2 linked regions of the Teredinibacter purpureus genome follow. The protein of the gene in region 2 binds, or shares a complex with, the protein of the main gene of each other region. Links are inferred from orthologs where the notes say so. Each region holds a gene or a part of one and is shown on either strand. Other genes may lie near its edges.

Evidence for each region. The genes of interacting proteins can lie anywhere in the genome.
Region 1: the proteins of H5647_RS02220 (region 2) and dapF are in contact, whole or in part, in a solved structure (PDB 5YGU), measured with the Escherichia coli proteins. The link is inferred for Teredinibacter purpureus from one-to-one orthologs.

The regions. Positions count from the first base shown.
Region 1 is NZ_CP060092.1:1,156,264-1,163,181, reverse strand. What follows is about bases 2,355-5,353. They hold dapF (diaminopimelate epimerase), read left to right. Parts: upstream 2,355-3,438; coding sequence 3,439-4,269; downstream 4,270-5,353. Other genes in these bases: H5647_RS05155 (hypothetical protein), read right to left, coding at 5,004-5,219; H5647_RS05160 (DUF484 family protein), read left to right, coding at 4,266-4,955; lysA (diaminopimelate decarboxylase), read left to right, coding at 2,355-3,439. In the rest of the region: H5647_RS05180 (class I adenylate cyclase), read left to right, coding at 1-1,793; LPS translocon maturation chaperone LptM, read left to right, coding at 1,942-2,142; more of lysA, read left to right, coding at 2,177-2,354; H5647_RS05150 (P-II family nitrogen regulator), read right to left, coding at 5,542-5,880; H5647_RS05145 (ammonium transporter), read right to left, coding at 6,176-6,918. UniProt on the Escherichia coli protein: Involved in the succinylase branch of the L-lysine biosynthesis and in the biosynthesis of the pentapeptide incorporated in the peptidoglycan moiety. Catalyzes the stereoinversion of LL-2,6-diaminopimelate (L,L-DAP) to meso-diaminopimelate (meso-DAP).
Region 2 is NZ_CP060092.1:549,664-556,062, forward strand. What follows is about bases 985-3,961. They hold H5647_RS02220 (RNA pyrophosphohydrolase), read right to left. Parts: upstream 2,737-3,961; coding sequence 2,233-2,736; downstream 985-2,232. Other genes in these bases: ptsP (phosphoenolpyruvate--protein phosphotransferase), read right to left, coding at 985-2,239; H5647_RS02225 (histidinol-phosphatase), read left to right, coding at 3,033-3,686; H5647_RS02230 (imelysin family protein), read left to right, coding at 3,740-3,961. Outside these bases: more of ptsP, read right to left, coding at 1-984; more of H5647_RS02230, read left to right, coding at 3,962-4,852; H5647_RS02235 (HDOD domain-containing protein), read left to right, coding at 4,952-5,827; H5647_RS02240 (methyl-accepting chemotaxis protein), read left to right, coding at 6,017-6,399. UniProt on the Escherichia coli protein: Master regulator of 5'-end-dependent mRNA decay.

The DNA.
Region 1 (6,918 bases), 610 kb from region 2 along the record:
TCGAAAGATTGACTCATGAGTGGGGCTGGCAAAAACAACAGATCGCCATGCTCGATCAGCGAGCCCATTGGAAGGCTAACGACGTAACCGAAGAGCGTGCGCTGTTAGTCAACGAACTCAACCACAGCTATCGATTTATTCAAGATTTCGCCACAGAAACTGGCGCCGTGCGCGCGATATCCACAGAAGAACTCACAATATTGGGGCGAAAATTACAAGCCACCTTCGAGCGGCGTCCAGGCAAAGTTGAATGGATAAACCCCAATATTTCAGATGACCTAAGCGAAGAAATTATTTCGCTAACTGAACGCTACGACAACGATACCAGCGTCAATGTATGGACAGCCTATTCGCACATTAGCGGCAGTGCACTCAGCAGTGACAGCACCGCTATTAAATCAACGCTCAGTTTGATCGAACTACTGCTCTGGTGTTATGTGAACGGTATCATCAGCGAAAACACCTCTTTTGACGTACAGCACTCACCCTCTATTAGCGATGTTGACGTGCGAAAAATACTCGCACAACTCGCTCAATGGCTGCCACTGCCGCTCCCTTCGCTTAGCCATAAACACTTTAAACAAGCAGCCGCCCCCACACATGCACTTCTACTACTCAACGTTGGCCGATCGCCAACATCCCGTTTAGATGGCTTAGGTATCCAACGGCTAAGCGGCCAAGCCGACGCATTACGTTATAGCGGATTCAAAGACAACCTCGTAGTGTCGCTTGATATGATCACACGCAACAGCTGGGACGAAATTAGTGCGCGACGTTTCGACTCCAAGCACGCACTGCTAGAGGCGCTTCAAGAATACCTGCAACTCTGCTTACCCGGCACACACCAAACACCCCCGTCACTATCGATTACCTGTATAGGTGCTCACCATACAACGACCATTACTAATCGTATTCAACGCTGGTTTAATGAAATTTCGCACTGCTATTACAGTGGCCGTTACCCGGCGACCACACGCTATCTTTTTGAAATGGCCGGCGCTTACTACAGCCTGCAATTTAGAGGCCCTAAGCTACTCATACGAGAGCATAAAACACGTAACCTTTTAATTGATTATTTAGGCGAAGAGCAACTCGCTATAAGCCCAATTTTATTTGACAGCCGTGCACTTGAATCGCATCCCATGCGCACGATTAGCCACACTATTTCAGGCGGAATGGGCGGCCGAAATTGGTCCGGTGCCATACACATTTTTTATAGGCGTTACGATATAGGAATGGAAGTGTATGTCGTCGATGAAATGGGCTCCATCACACACCGTGAATATCACGGGAGCGGCGAACACTCACCGCTAAAGCCATTACATCAATTTTTACGCGCAATCATCGAGCGACAAACACGCCTTAACCAGCAATTGCTATACGACTTTGGCATTTTCCCTCTGCACTTTTATGAGTTAATTAAAACAGGCCCACGCTTCAAAGCGGCCCCCAAACTTGTGTCTCGCCAGCAGCCCGCCACCGCGAAATTTGAAGTGAAAGCCGTGGCACACAAAGGCAGCGATGGCGAACTGGTCTTCGACTTTTATTGTGATGACCAAGAATTTCTAGGTCGAACCTTTAACCACCAGCTCTATATGGTCGTAGCACAATACATTCTGAAATTACGCACATCACGTGAGCACTACGCCGTCTACCTAACCGATCTCGACCTAAGCCTTTGCATACCCTTATTATCTGATGCTGGCCGACTCACCAGCGGCCATTACCTAAAACTAAAAGACCGGCTAGAATTTCGTCTTAACCATGCCATTGGCATACTGCTAAAAACCTAACCTCCCTCCCAACTGTTTCCTTTTGCAGGGTTATACCAACCTGTATGACAGGTTATACTCCGGCCTTTCGTCACGGGGCTAAGCGCGCGAATAATCCCTATTACCGCTAAGGCCACCCTGACACACATTCTTGTTTACGGGGTCGAATATGCCTTTTACAACCGTTAAGAATACTGCTTGCGCAACACTAACAATACGTCGAGCAACGGCCTTAGGGCTAATGTTTTTCGGTCTTGTGGGCTTGAGTGCTTGTGGACAAAAAGGCCCATTAAAATTACCCGACCCCACGCACACTACCGAATCGGTTACGCCAACGGAAATGCCCGCTGTAGAGCCACGTCAACCGTAACGCCTAAATACACGAATTTCGAGAAAGTAACAGCATGTCCAATTTTGAGTTTCGCAACCGCAGCCTTCACGCCGAAGGTGTTTCGCTATCAGCCCTTGCCGAGCAGTATGGTACACCTTGCTACGTTTATAGCCGCGCGGCCTTTAGCGAACATTATCTTGCTTACGCGCAAGCACTTGGCGAACACCCCGGCACGGTATGCTACGCCGTAAAAGCAAATTCCAATATCGCCGTATTACAAGTACTGGCCCAACTGGGTGCAGGCTTTGATATTGTCTCTATCGGCGAATTACAACGGGTGTTAGCCGCAGGCGGAAAACCAGAACGCATTATATTTTCAGGTGTTGGCAAAAAGCCTAACGAAATGGTCTTCGCACTGGATACGGGTATCGCATGCTTCAACGTAGAATCTGAAGCAGAACTCGACGTTCTTTCGGCTATAGCAACCCAAATGGGCAAGGTCGCGAATATATCATTGCGTGTGAACCCGGATGTAGACGCCCACACTCACCCTTATATTTCTACCGGCCTAAAAGAAAATAAGTTCGGCATCGACATTGAACGCGCGCCCCACGTATACCAACGTGCAGCACAATTACCAGGCATAAACGTCGTAGGAGTAGACTGTCATATCGGCTCGCAGTTAACGGAACTGGCCCCGTTCTTAGATGCGCTCGATCGGGTACTAATGTTAGTCGATACGCTAGCTGAATCGAACATTGCTATTGCGCATTTAGATCTCGGCGGCGGCTTAGGCGTTACCTACAACGATGAAACACCGCCTTCGCCACAAGATTACCTCGCCGCGGTAAAACAACGCTTAGGCGATAGGCCTCTCGAGCTCATACTGGAACCCGGTCGCTCAATTGCCGCGAACGCGGGCGTACTGCTCACGGAAGTGCTTTATCTGAAGCCCACCGAGCACCGTAATTTCGCTATCATCGATGCCGCCATGAACGACAACATTCGCCCCGCACTTTACCAAGCATGGCAGAACGTTTTGCCGTTACAGCAAAACAGCAGCGCTACAGCTCAGCCATGGGATCTAGTCGGCCCAGTGTGTGAAACAGGCGACTTCCTTGCTAAAGATCGCGTACTATCACTCAGAGCAGGTGATCAGCTGGCGCTCATGTCCAGCGGTGCTTACGGTTTCGTTATGAGTTCCAATTACAACACCCGTGGCCGCGCAGCCGAGGTATTTGTGGACGGCGATCAACACTTTTTAATTCGCGAACGCGAAGATTTTAACGATATGATTCGTGGCGAGCACCTGCTGCCATCAGGAGAGCAAGGCTAATGCGTTTACGCTTTACCAAAATGGAAGGTATCGGTAACGATTTTGTGATGATTGATGCCATCAGTCAAAAAATCACTGTAACACCGGAGCGCGCACGTAAGCTCGCCGACCGTCATTTCGGCGTCGGCTGCGATCAAGTATTAGTTGTGGAATCTCCCACCAATCCCGACACCGACTTTCGCTACCGTATATTCAATAGCGACGGCACCGAAGTAGAAAACTGCGGCAACGGCGCCCGCTGTTTTGCCCTTTTCGTACGCCAGCGTCAGCTCACAAGTAAAACCACAATATGTGTCGAAACTGCCGCTGGCATACTCACATTACATGTTAACGACGACAACCAAGTGACCGTCAACATGGGCGCGCCCGAACTAACGCCCAGTAATATTCCATTCACCGCAGATAAGCAATTAGCGTACTACCCCCTTCGCGTCGCAGACCAAACCTTCGACATAGGGGCGGTGTCTATGGGGAACCCACACGCCATTACCTTAGTAGAAGACCTTACGCATTTTCCGGTAGACACCATTGGCCCGCTTATCGAATCGCACAAACAATTTCCCAGCCGAGTTAACGCCGGGTTTATGCAAATAATCGATCGGAAAACTGTTCGATTACGCGTGTACGAACGCGGTGCCGGAGAAACGCTCGCCTGTGGGACAGGTGCCTGCGCGGCGGTTGTGAGTGGCATTCTGCGCGGTCTGCTAGACCCTACCGTAGCGGTAGAATTGCCCGGCGGCACGTTACGCATTCAATGGGAGGGCGCTCAAAACCCTGTTATGATGACCGGCCCAGCAACATCCGTCTTTCATGGACAAGTTAAAGTATGAGTGAATCTTCTATTACTCAGAACAGGGAAAAAATTTCCGACGAGCAGGTAGCACAATACCTGAAAAAACATCCGGATTTTTTCAATCGCCATATCGATCTATTGGCCGATCTTGACCTGCCTCACCAAAGCGGCCCTGCCGTCTCACTGGTAGAGCGCCAAGTGGCTATCTTACGTGATCGCAATATGGACATGCGGCATCGGCTAAGCCAACTGCTCGACAACGCCCGCGATAACGATCGCCTGTTCGATAAAACCAAACGCTTAGTGCTAGCCTTACTCGAATGTAACGATTTGGGTGATTTGGTCGATGCGCTGTATTACAGCTTTGATAAAGAATTTAACATTCACTACACGCGCCTCATCTTATTTGGCAACAACAATACCCCCGTAAGCGAGGCGCGCATTGTCTCCATTCACGATGCCCGCGACTATATTGGCAAGCGCCTGAAGCTACCCAATACCGTCAGTGGTGGCATTGATGTTAAGGAGAGTGGGTTTTTATTTGATGGCGACGCACCCAATATCGGCAGCGCCGCAATAGCCGTGTTACAGCATGGAAGCCCTCTAGGCGTATTAGCCATAGGCAACCAAGACCCGAACTACTACCGTTCGAGTATGGGAACGCTGTTTTTAAGCTATATTGCCGAAGTACTTAATCGGCAACTGCCTAAATATTTGAAATAGAATGTGCGCGCAGCCTATAGCCCGTAAGGTGGTGCGCAAAAACCCGCCTTAAATGGGCTGCCCACCATAATTAGACTCAGGTTTTTTTGGCGGGTCGGCCACAACATTGGCTGGAATATGGTCAATTCGGCCGCCGCTCGCCAGAAACGCTTCAACTTCACTTTCTAAGTGCTTCCGCTCCGCATCCTTATCTAGCAACGATTCAGCAACTGTAAGGGCCGCTAGCGCCCCACCATCAGATTCAATAGCATCTTCATTTTCCACGTGCAAATTCCTCTCGTACATATTCTTATAGTTTAGTTACCACTTTCACAAACTCGGATAATTTATAGTTCAGAGTTTAGAATCTGTCAGCGGGGGGCATTCAATTTCTTTAGTTTTTTTTGTTCTAGCGTTAATAGAAAAACACAATATTGGTTATTTTATTAACGCGATAAACATAAGACACGGGAAAAAACGTGCGAACATTCGGGAGAGAGGCCAGAAAACAAACGCCTAAAACGGCGTAAAAACGAGGAGATGAATCGAGGGAATACAACGAAAAACGCCATGCGAAATAGCATGGCGTACAAGAAACTATGGCAACTTAAACCGCATCAGGGCCGGTTTCACCGGTACGAATACGGATAACTTCTTCGCAAGGCATTATAAATATTTTGCCATCGCCAATTTTGCCCGTTTGCGCAGCCTTAGTAATGGCCTCCACTGCCTGATCGATTAAATCATCACCCAAGACAAGCTCCACTTTTACCTTCGGAAGAAAATCAATAACGTATTCCGCACCGCGATAGAGTTCAGTATGACCTTTTTGGCGACCAAAGCCCTTCACTTCAGTCACCGTCATACCCTGAACACCGATTTCCGACAATGCATTACGCACGTCGTCGAGTTTAAAAGGCTTAATAACAGCAGTAATCAGTTTCATAGGAAGATCCTTAAATACACCCAAATCCAGGTTTTATTGTAGTTGATGGCTCGGCTACCCGGTCCGAACACCGCTTAAAATCGTCTAGGAGGGCAATTTACACCGATCGAAACCGAAAGACAAACCACTCGCACCGATTCGGGGCAAAGAATCCATCGCGTTAATCCCCCTCAAACCACACAGCACTCCACACGCGTGTGGCTAACTTGCACAACTCCCACGCATAAAAAAACCGGAGGCTGTCACCCCCGGTTTTTAATAGGCCTAACGCCTATGATTAACGCTGTGTAAGGATTTACTTACCGCCTGAAATAAACTCAGGATAAGCCTCCATACCACATTCAGAGATATCCACACCGTCAAACTCTTCTTCTTCACTAACACGGATACCCATAACCGCTTTGATCACTAACCACACAACCAAACTTGTCACAAACACCCATGTGAAGATAGTAAGCGCACCGGTCAACTGGCCCAAGAAAGAAGCAGCGCCGTCTTCGCCACCATTGGTAACAGGTACCAATAGAAGGCCTAAGAAACCCACAACACCGTGAACCGAGATAGCACCAACGGGGTCATCAATTTTTAGTTTATCCAATGTAATAATGGCAAATACAACCAACACACCACCAAGGCCACCGAATAAAGTTGCTTGCAACGCTGTAGGCGTTGAAGGCTCAGCAGTAATCGCAACAAGACCCGCCAAAGCACCGTTAAGCGCCATGGTCAAATCTGCTTTACCGAACAAGATACGCGCAACAATTAGCGCAGCAACTAATCCACCAGCCGCTGCCGCATTAGTGTTCATAAACACAATGGCAACAGCATTGGCACTTTCTACGCTAGCAGTAGCCAATACAGAGCCACCGTTGAAGCCGAACCAACCCATCCACAGAATGAACATACCCAAAGTCGCCAGAGGCAGGTTTGAACCAGGAATAGCGTTAACTTCTCCATTCGGGCCAAACTTTCCTTTACGCGCGCCTAACACCAGCACACCAGCCAGGGCTGCTGCAGCACCAGACATGTGCACAATAC
Region 2 (6,399 bases):
GCACTATGCGGGTGAGACCTGTGCGGCGCAAATTAGCATCAATACAGCGGGTTATAGATTCGGTGTCGGGCAACAGCATCACTTCCGCTAAAAGCTTTTCAGCTTGCTGTAACGTAACGCTACGCACTACAGATTTCACCTTTAAAAGGCTCGTCGCACTCATAGATAGTACATCGTAGCCCATCGCCATTAGCAGCAACGCTGCGGCAGGCTCTCCTGCCAGCTCACCACAAATACTCACAGGCACGCCTTGGCTATGAGAATCTTTTACAATTTGTTGCAGCGCCCTCAACACCGCCGGGTGCATAGAATGGTACAAATCGGCTACACGTGGGTTATTGCGGTCAACCGCTAATAAATACTGCGTTAGGTCGTTACTGCCAACCGATAGAAAATCTACACGTGCGGCAAAATCTCTCACCTGATACACCGCACCAGGCACTTCAATCATCACCCCCAGCGGCGGCATTTCTATCCTATGCCCCTCTTCTTTTAATTCATCATAGGCGCGATAAAGTAACATTTGGGCTATCTCGAGTTCATTTATGTTGCTGACCATCGGCAACATAATACGCAAGTTATCCAGGCCTTCACTCGCTTTAAGCATTGCTCGAATTTGGACCAAAAAGATTTCGGGATGATCCAACGTAACGCGTATGCCGCGCCAGCCCAGAAAGGGATTTTCCTCTTCGATAGGGAAATAAGGCAATGATTTATCTCCACCTACATCAAGCGTTCGCATAGTGACTGTGTGTGGCGCAAATGCCGCTAACTGATCGCGATACGTTTGACGCTGCTCCTCCTCACTCGGAAAACGGTCACGCAACATAAAGGGTATTTCTGTTCGATAAAGACCAACGCCTTCCGCTCCACGCTCTAGCGAGATCATCGCATCAGCCATTAAACCGGTGTTGACCCAAAGCGCCACTCGATGGTGATCGATCGTTTCACAGGGCAAGTCCTTTAGTGATTCCAAGCCAGCAAATAGCTCAACATCCTCATCAACAATGGCTTGATACTGCGCTTTCATTCTGTCGGTAGGGTCGCAATAAACACTACCACGATAACCATCAACAATAACTTCTCGACCATCCAAACGCGTAAAGGGAAGGTCTACCGCCCCCATAACCGTTGGAATACCAATCGAACGAGCCAAAATAGCGATGTGCGAGTTACTCGAGCCTTTCGTCGACACAATGCCCGCTAACTTGCCCTCCGGCACCTCTGCCAATACGGACGCGGTGAGGTCTTCACCAACCAAAATGGTATTGTCGGGGTAAATTTGTTCAGTTTTAGAGGATTGCTGTAAGTAGGCCAGTACACGGCTACCTAAATCGCGCACATCAGACGCACGCTCGCGAAGATAAGGGTCTGGCATACTCGAAAATATTTTGACATGTTCCAGAATAACCTCGCTCCACGCATAAGGCGCGGCTAAGCCACTCATAATTTTTTCGATGACTTCGCCACCAAGCGCGGTATCGTCGAGCATGCCAATATAAGCATCAAACAATACCCGCTCTTCTTTGTTGAGCCTATTTTCGAGCTCACTGGCGAGCTTCTTAATATCCGATCGAACAGCCGTTAGCCCCTGCTGGAAGAACGCCAACTCCTCTTCGATTGCATTACAGGTTTGATAGGGTACGGAATTTAAATCGGCTAGAGGTGAGACCACAACACACTCACCAATTGCGACGCCCGATGCTCCCGGTGTACCGATAAAACGCGCTTCTGTTCGAGGGCCAATGGAACGCAGAGCGCCCGTCGCCTCGGCATGGGCGATAACAGCGGCTAACTGAGCCGACATAGTAATGAGAAATGCTTCCTCACCCTCATCGAACTTGCGTTTTAGACGCTGCTGTACAACCAGAACACCTAAAATTTGACGCCTATGAATAATAGGCACCCCTAAAAAGGCACTGAAACGCTCTTCACCCGTTTCAGGAAAATATTGAAATTTAGGGTGAGACTCAGCATCGTCAAGATTCAACGGTTCCTCACGAATAGCCACGTAACCCACAAGGCCTTCATTGAGCCCAAGCTTCACTTGGCCCACCGCGCTTTTATTAAGCCCCTCGGTGGCCATCAAAACAAAATTGTTATTCGCACTACGCAAATAAACGGAACACACTTCAGTGTGCATTGCGGCTTGTACCCGCGTCACAATAATTGCGAGAACTGACTGAAGATCAGCGGCGGCGTTGACCTCCTGTACAATGCTGCGCAGCGAATTCAGCATGCGGGTTCCTGAACAGAAAGCACTAACCGATTATGCGCTGGCGCTAGCTCTTTCAACGCGCGCCTATATACCTCACGCTTAAACGCCACCACTTTAGATAATGGGTACCAATAACTCGACCAGCGCCAATCATCAAATTCCGGCGGGCCACCGGCATTGAGTTTTACACGATCGTCCTCACCGTTGAGTTTCAGTAAAAACCATTTTTGCTTCTGCCCCACACACAAGGGCTGTTTCTGTCGAACCAACCGATGCGGTAATCGATACCGAAGCCAACCTTGTGTCACCGCAAGAATATCAACATCACTCTCTACTAGACCTACCTCTTCATAAAGCTCTCGATACAGCGCTTCTTCTGGCGACTCAGACTCGTTAATACCGCCTTGCGGAAATTGCCACGCATCCTGGCCACCGATACGGCGCGCCCATAAAACATTGCCGCTACCATTGGCAAGCACAATGCCGACATTGGGACGAAATCCATCGTTATCGATCACGTAATACCTCTCCTTTCAGGAACACATAGTGGTGGAGCGATTAAGGCGAGATCTTAGAGAAAACCAACAACGTGCCGGTAATAATTGATGTGTGTTTCCCAAGCACGCCGGCAAGAGCTGCCCGACACGCCCCACAACTATCAAAGACACTTTCAAAGATTTCGCCCAAATATTGTTATAATCGCCAGCCTATTGTTTCACAAACTAGCAATTCTCAGCAATTAACGCTCCGCCTTTGCTGGCAAGCCCTTGCTGAGTCTCCTCTTTTCCCTAAAGTGTAGTCACGGGAGCCACTTTTGAGTTTAGCAATTTTTGACCTCGACAATACCCTTATTGCTGGGGATAGCGATCACGCGTGGGGCGAATTCCTTATTGATCAAAATATCGTCGATAGCGGGCAATTTCAACGCGCTAACGACCAATTCTATGCCGACTATGTCGCAGGTACGCTCGATATCGATGCGTATCTACGTTTTGCGCTTACGCCTTTGGCTCAATTTTCATTGCCTGAACTCGCACAATTACATCAATCGTTTTTTACCGCCAAAATTGCACCAATTATGCTGCCCAAAGCCGAGGCGCTGATCACAGAACATCGTGCGAAAGGCGATAGAATACTCATCATTACGGCAACTAATCGATTTGTCACCGAACCCATCGCCAAAGCGCTCGGCATACATGAAATGCTTGCCAGTGAAGGCGAAATCGTTAACGAACGCTATACCGGCCAGCCCACAGGGACCCCCTGCTTCCAACACGGCAAGGTGACACGATTAACGCAATGGCTGAAAGATAATAACGAAGATCTTGAAGGCAGCTATTTTTACAGTGATTCAGTAAACGATTTGCCACTGCTAGAACGCGTTCAGTACCCTATAGCAGTAGACCCTGACGAACGCCTCAAGCAAATTGCCCAGCAACGTAGCTGGCCCATAGTCAGCCTCCGTTAGCATCGCAGGCCAACTCACTCGTCGATAGATACAACTCAAGGATCTCCCATAACATGGAACTTCGCCACGCTAGCCTTTTGATTCTAGGTGTTCTCACGCTGTGTTTATGCGGCTGCGAGCCCAAACAGAAAGCGGCCGAAACTCAACCTTCCGCCAGTGCCATCGACGACCCTCAAATCGCTCACATAGCGGCGACCCAGTCGCTGTGGGCGTCTGGGAGCAAAACGCTCCAAGCGGTTCTCGCGTACAGTACAACCCTGAATGAAGAACTCGACCTCTTCATCGCCAACCCCACCGAGGCGAAGCTAATCTCCGCTCGTAATGCGTGGGCAAAAGCAGAGCTCGCCTACCAACACTTTTACTTTTTTAGCCAGTTCGGCATCACCGAGCCTCAGATTTTCGCAGACCTCGCAAAATCATGCTTTGCCATAGGCGCAAGCCCTATTCAACCCGGGTACTTAGACTATTTTAGCTCCTACCCATACTCGGGATTAGTGCACGATATTAGCGTCGAACTAACGCCACAAGCCCTGCAAGAACAACACGGTATGACCGATATCGAAGATGTTGTTCTGGGTTTATACGCGATCGAATTTATATTATATGGTGAAACGAAAATGCGGCCCGTAAGTGATTTTACCCCCGATCTAGTACTCACCACCGCTCAAAAAGAAACGGGTTTTAAAGGTATTGAAGAAACACCCAATAATCGACGCCGCGCGTTACTGCAACTGCAGGCCAACCAGCTAAGCCAAGACCTTAAAACCCTCATAAGCCAATGGCAAGCCACCGATAACGGCTCCATGAAGGCGGGCTGGGAACAACTCCCCTATAGCGCCCGCAAAATGACCATTTACAAAACCTTCGAGCGCACACTCACGCAACTACTTCTACGTACCGCTATTGCCACACCGCAAAGCGATCAGGCCTATGACGAGGCTACAGCGCAAGATAATGCCCGTCATATCGCCTCGAGCATTCAATCACTGTATGCCGCCTTTCCTTGGATCGCAGAAAAGCAACGGGCAGTAATAAGCACTCACCTACACAATGCCGAAGCACTACTGCAAACCCTAAGTGAGCAGCCAACACCCGATAGTCGCCAATGGCAACAAGCCTACCAGGCACTCAAACTCACTATGGATACTCATTTGGGCGCAAGTTAAACTTTTTCGGTGAAGCCTGTGGAGGCAAGCTAGACTAAAAAAGGTACTCATATTGGCCCCTAACCCCGCCTTAAGCCTCACTTGCCCCACAGGTTTACAATGTCCGCAGAGCTTACTCAGGAACAAATACAAAAAATTCTGCAAGGAATCGCCATCCCTCCTCAGCCTCAGGTAATGGTCGATCTTCAAATGGAACAAATTAGCCCTAACTGCAGCATTAAAGAAATTGCACGGCTTATAAGCCAAGATGTTGGCCTTTCTGGCAGTATCCTTAAAACCGTGAACTCCCCGCTTTATAAGCACTCGAACACCATCACCTCCATTACTCAGGCCGTGAATTTACTCGGCGTTAACAGCGTCGTAAACCTAGTGAACGCTCTCTCAATCAAGGGCGCCTTAACCGATAACGATATTATTGCCCTCGGCCGCTTTTGGGATACAGCAATGGACATTGCCGTTACCTCCTCCGTAATTGCCAAACAAATTGGTGTCCCCAACCCAGAAGAAGCGTACACATTAGGGCTATTCCACAATTGTGGAATACCCTTGCTCATGTCGCGGTTTTCACATTATTCAGAAGTGCTTGCTCAGGCATACTCATCCAAAAATCGCGGCGTTACAGAAATAGAAAATGACCTTATTAACACTAACCATGCCGTGGTTGGCTACTACGTTGGTAAATCGTGGAACCTGCCTCGCCATCTTTGCGAAGCGATTCATGAGCATCACCAAATCACCAAAATATTTTCCGACGAACGTGCCAATAGCCGTAAAAAAACACTGCTCGCCATACTAAAAATGGCCGAACACATTTGCGGCAACTACCGGCTACTCGGCCAACAAGACGAAGATTTTGAATGGAACAGAGTCTGCGAAACCATATTGATCTATACCGGTATTAGTGAATACGAATACAACAATTTAGAAGCACATGTATCAGAACTTGGCTTAGGGGGCAGCGACTACTATAGCTAAGGATTTCGGTCGTCAAGCCGATACCCCCATACGGCAAGAAAGTACGCGACGTAAACCGACCACTAGACATAACGCTGGCATCAAAAGCCACCCAAGATTGCTTTTACTCATTGATACCCTAGACTCAAATAAAACGGCCTCTATCAATGTTTGCAGCAATCACGCCCAATTAACTCGAGGGATTTTCGCTTGGATCTTCTGCGCAACCTTTCAATTAGAACCAAAATCCTTTTAATCCCCATTGTGGGCGCTCTCGGGTTTTTCACTTACTTATTTGCCAGTATTTACCTGGTCAGTGGCTCACTGGATATTTTACGAAGCGCCTACGACAAACAGCTCCCGCTATTACAAATGGCGGAGGCAAACCGAGCACGGGTTAAAAATCTTCAAGAAACACTCGCATTTGCCGTTTCTTCAGCCGAAATGGATGTACTCGAAAACGCCGAGACCATGGCCGAAGAATTACGCTCGGATATTGAAGAATCAAAAAACATTGATATCTCCTTAGCCCCAGATTTAGTGGAAATAGGCCTACTATTTGACGACTACTACAACATCGCCTACAACATCTC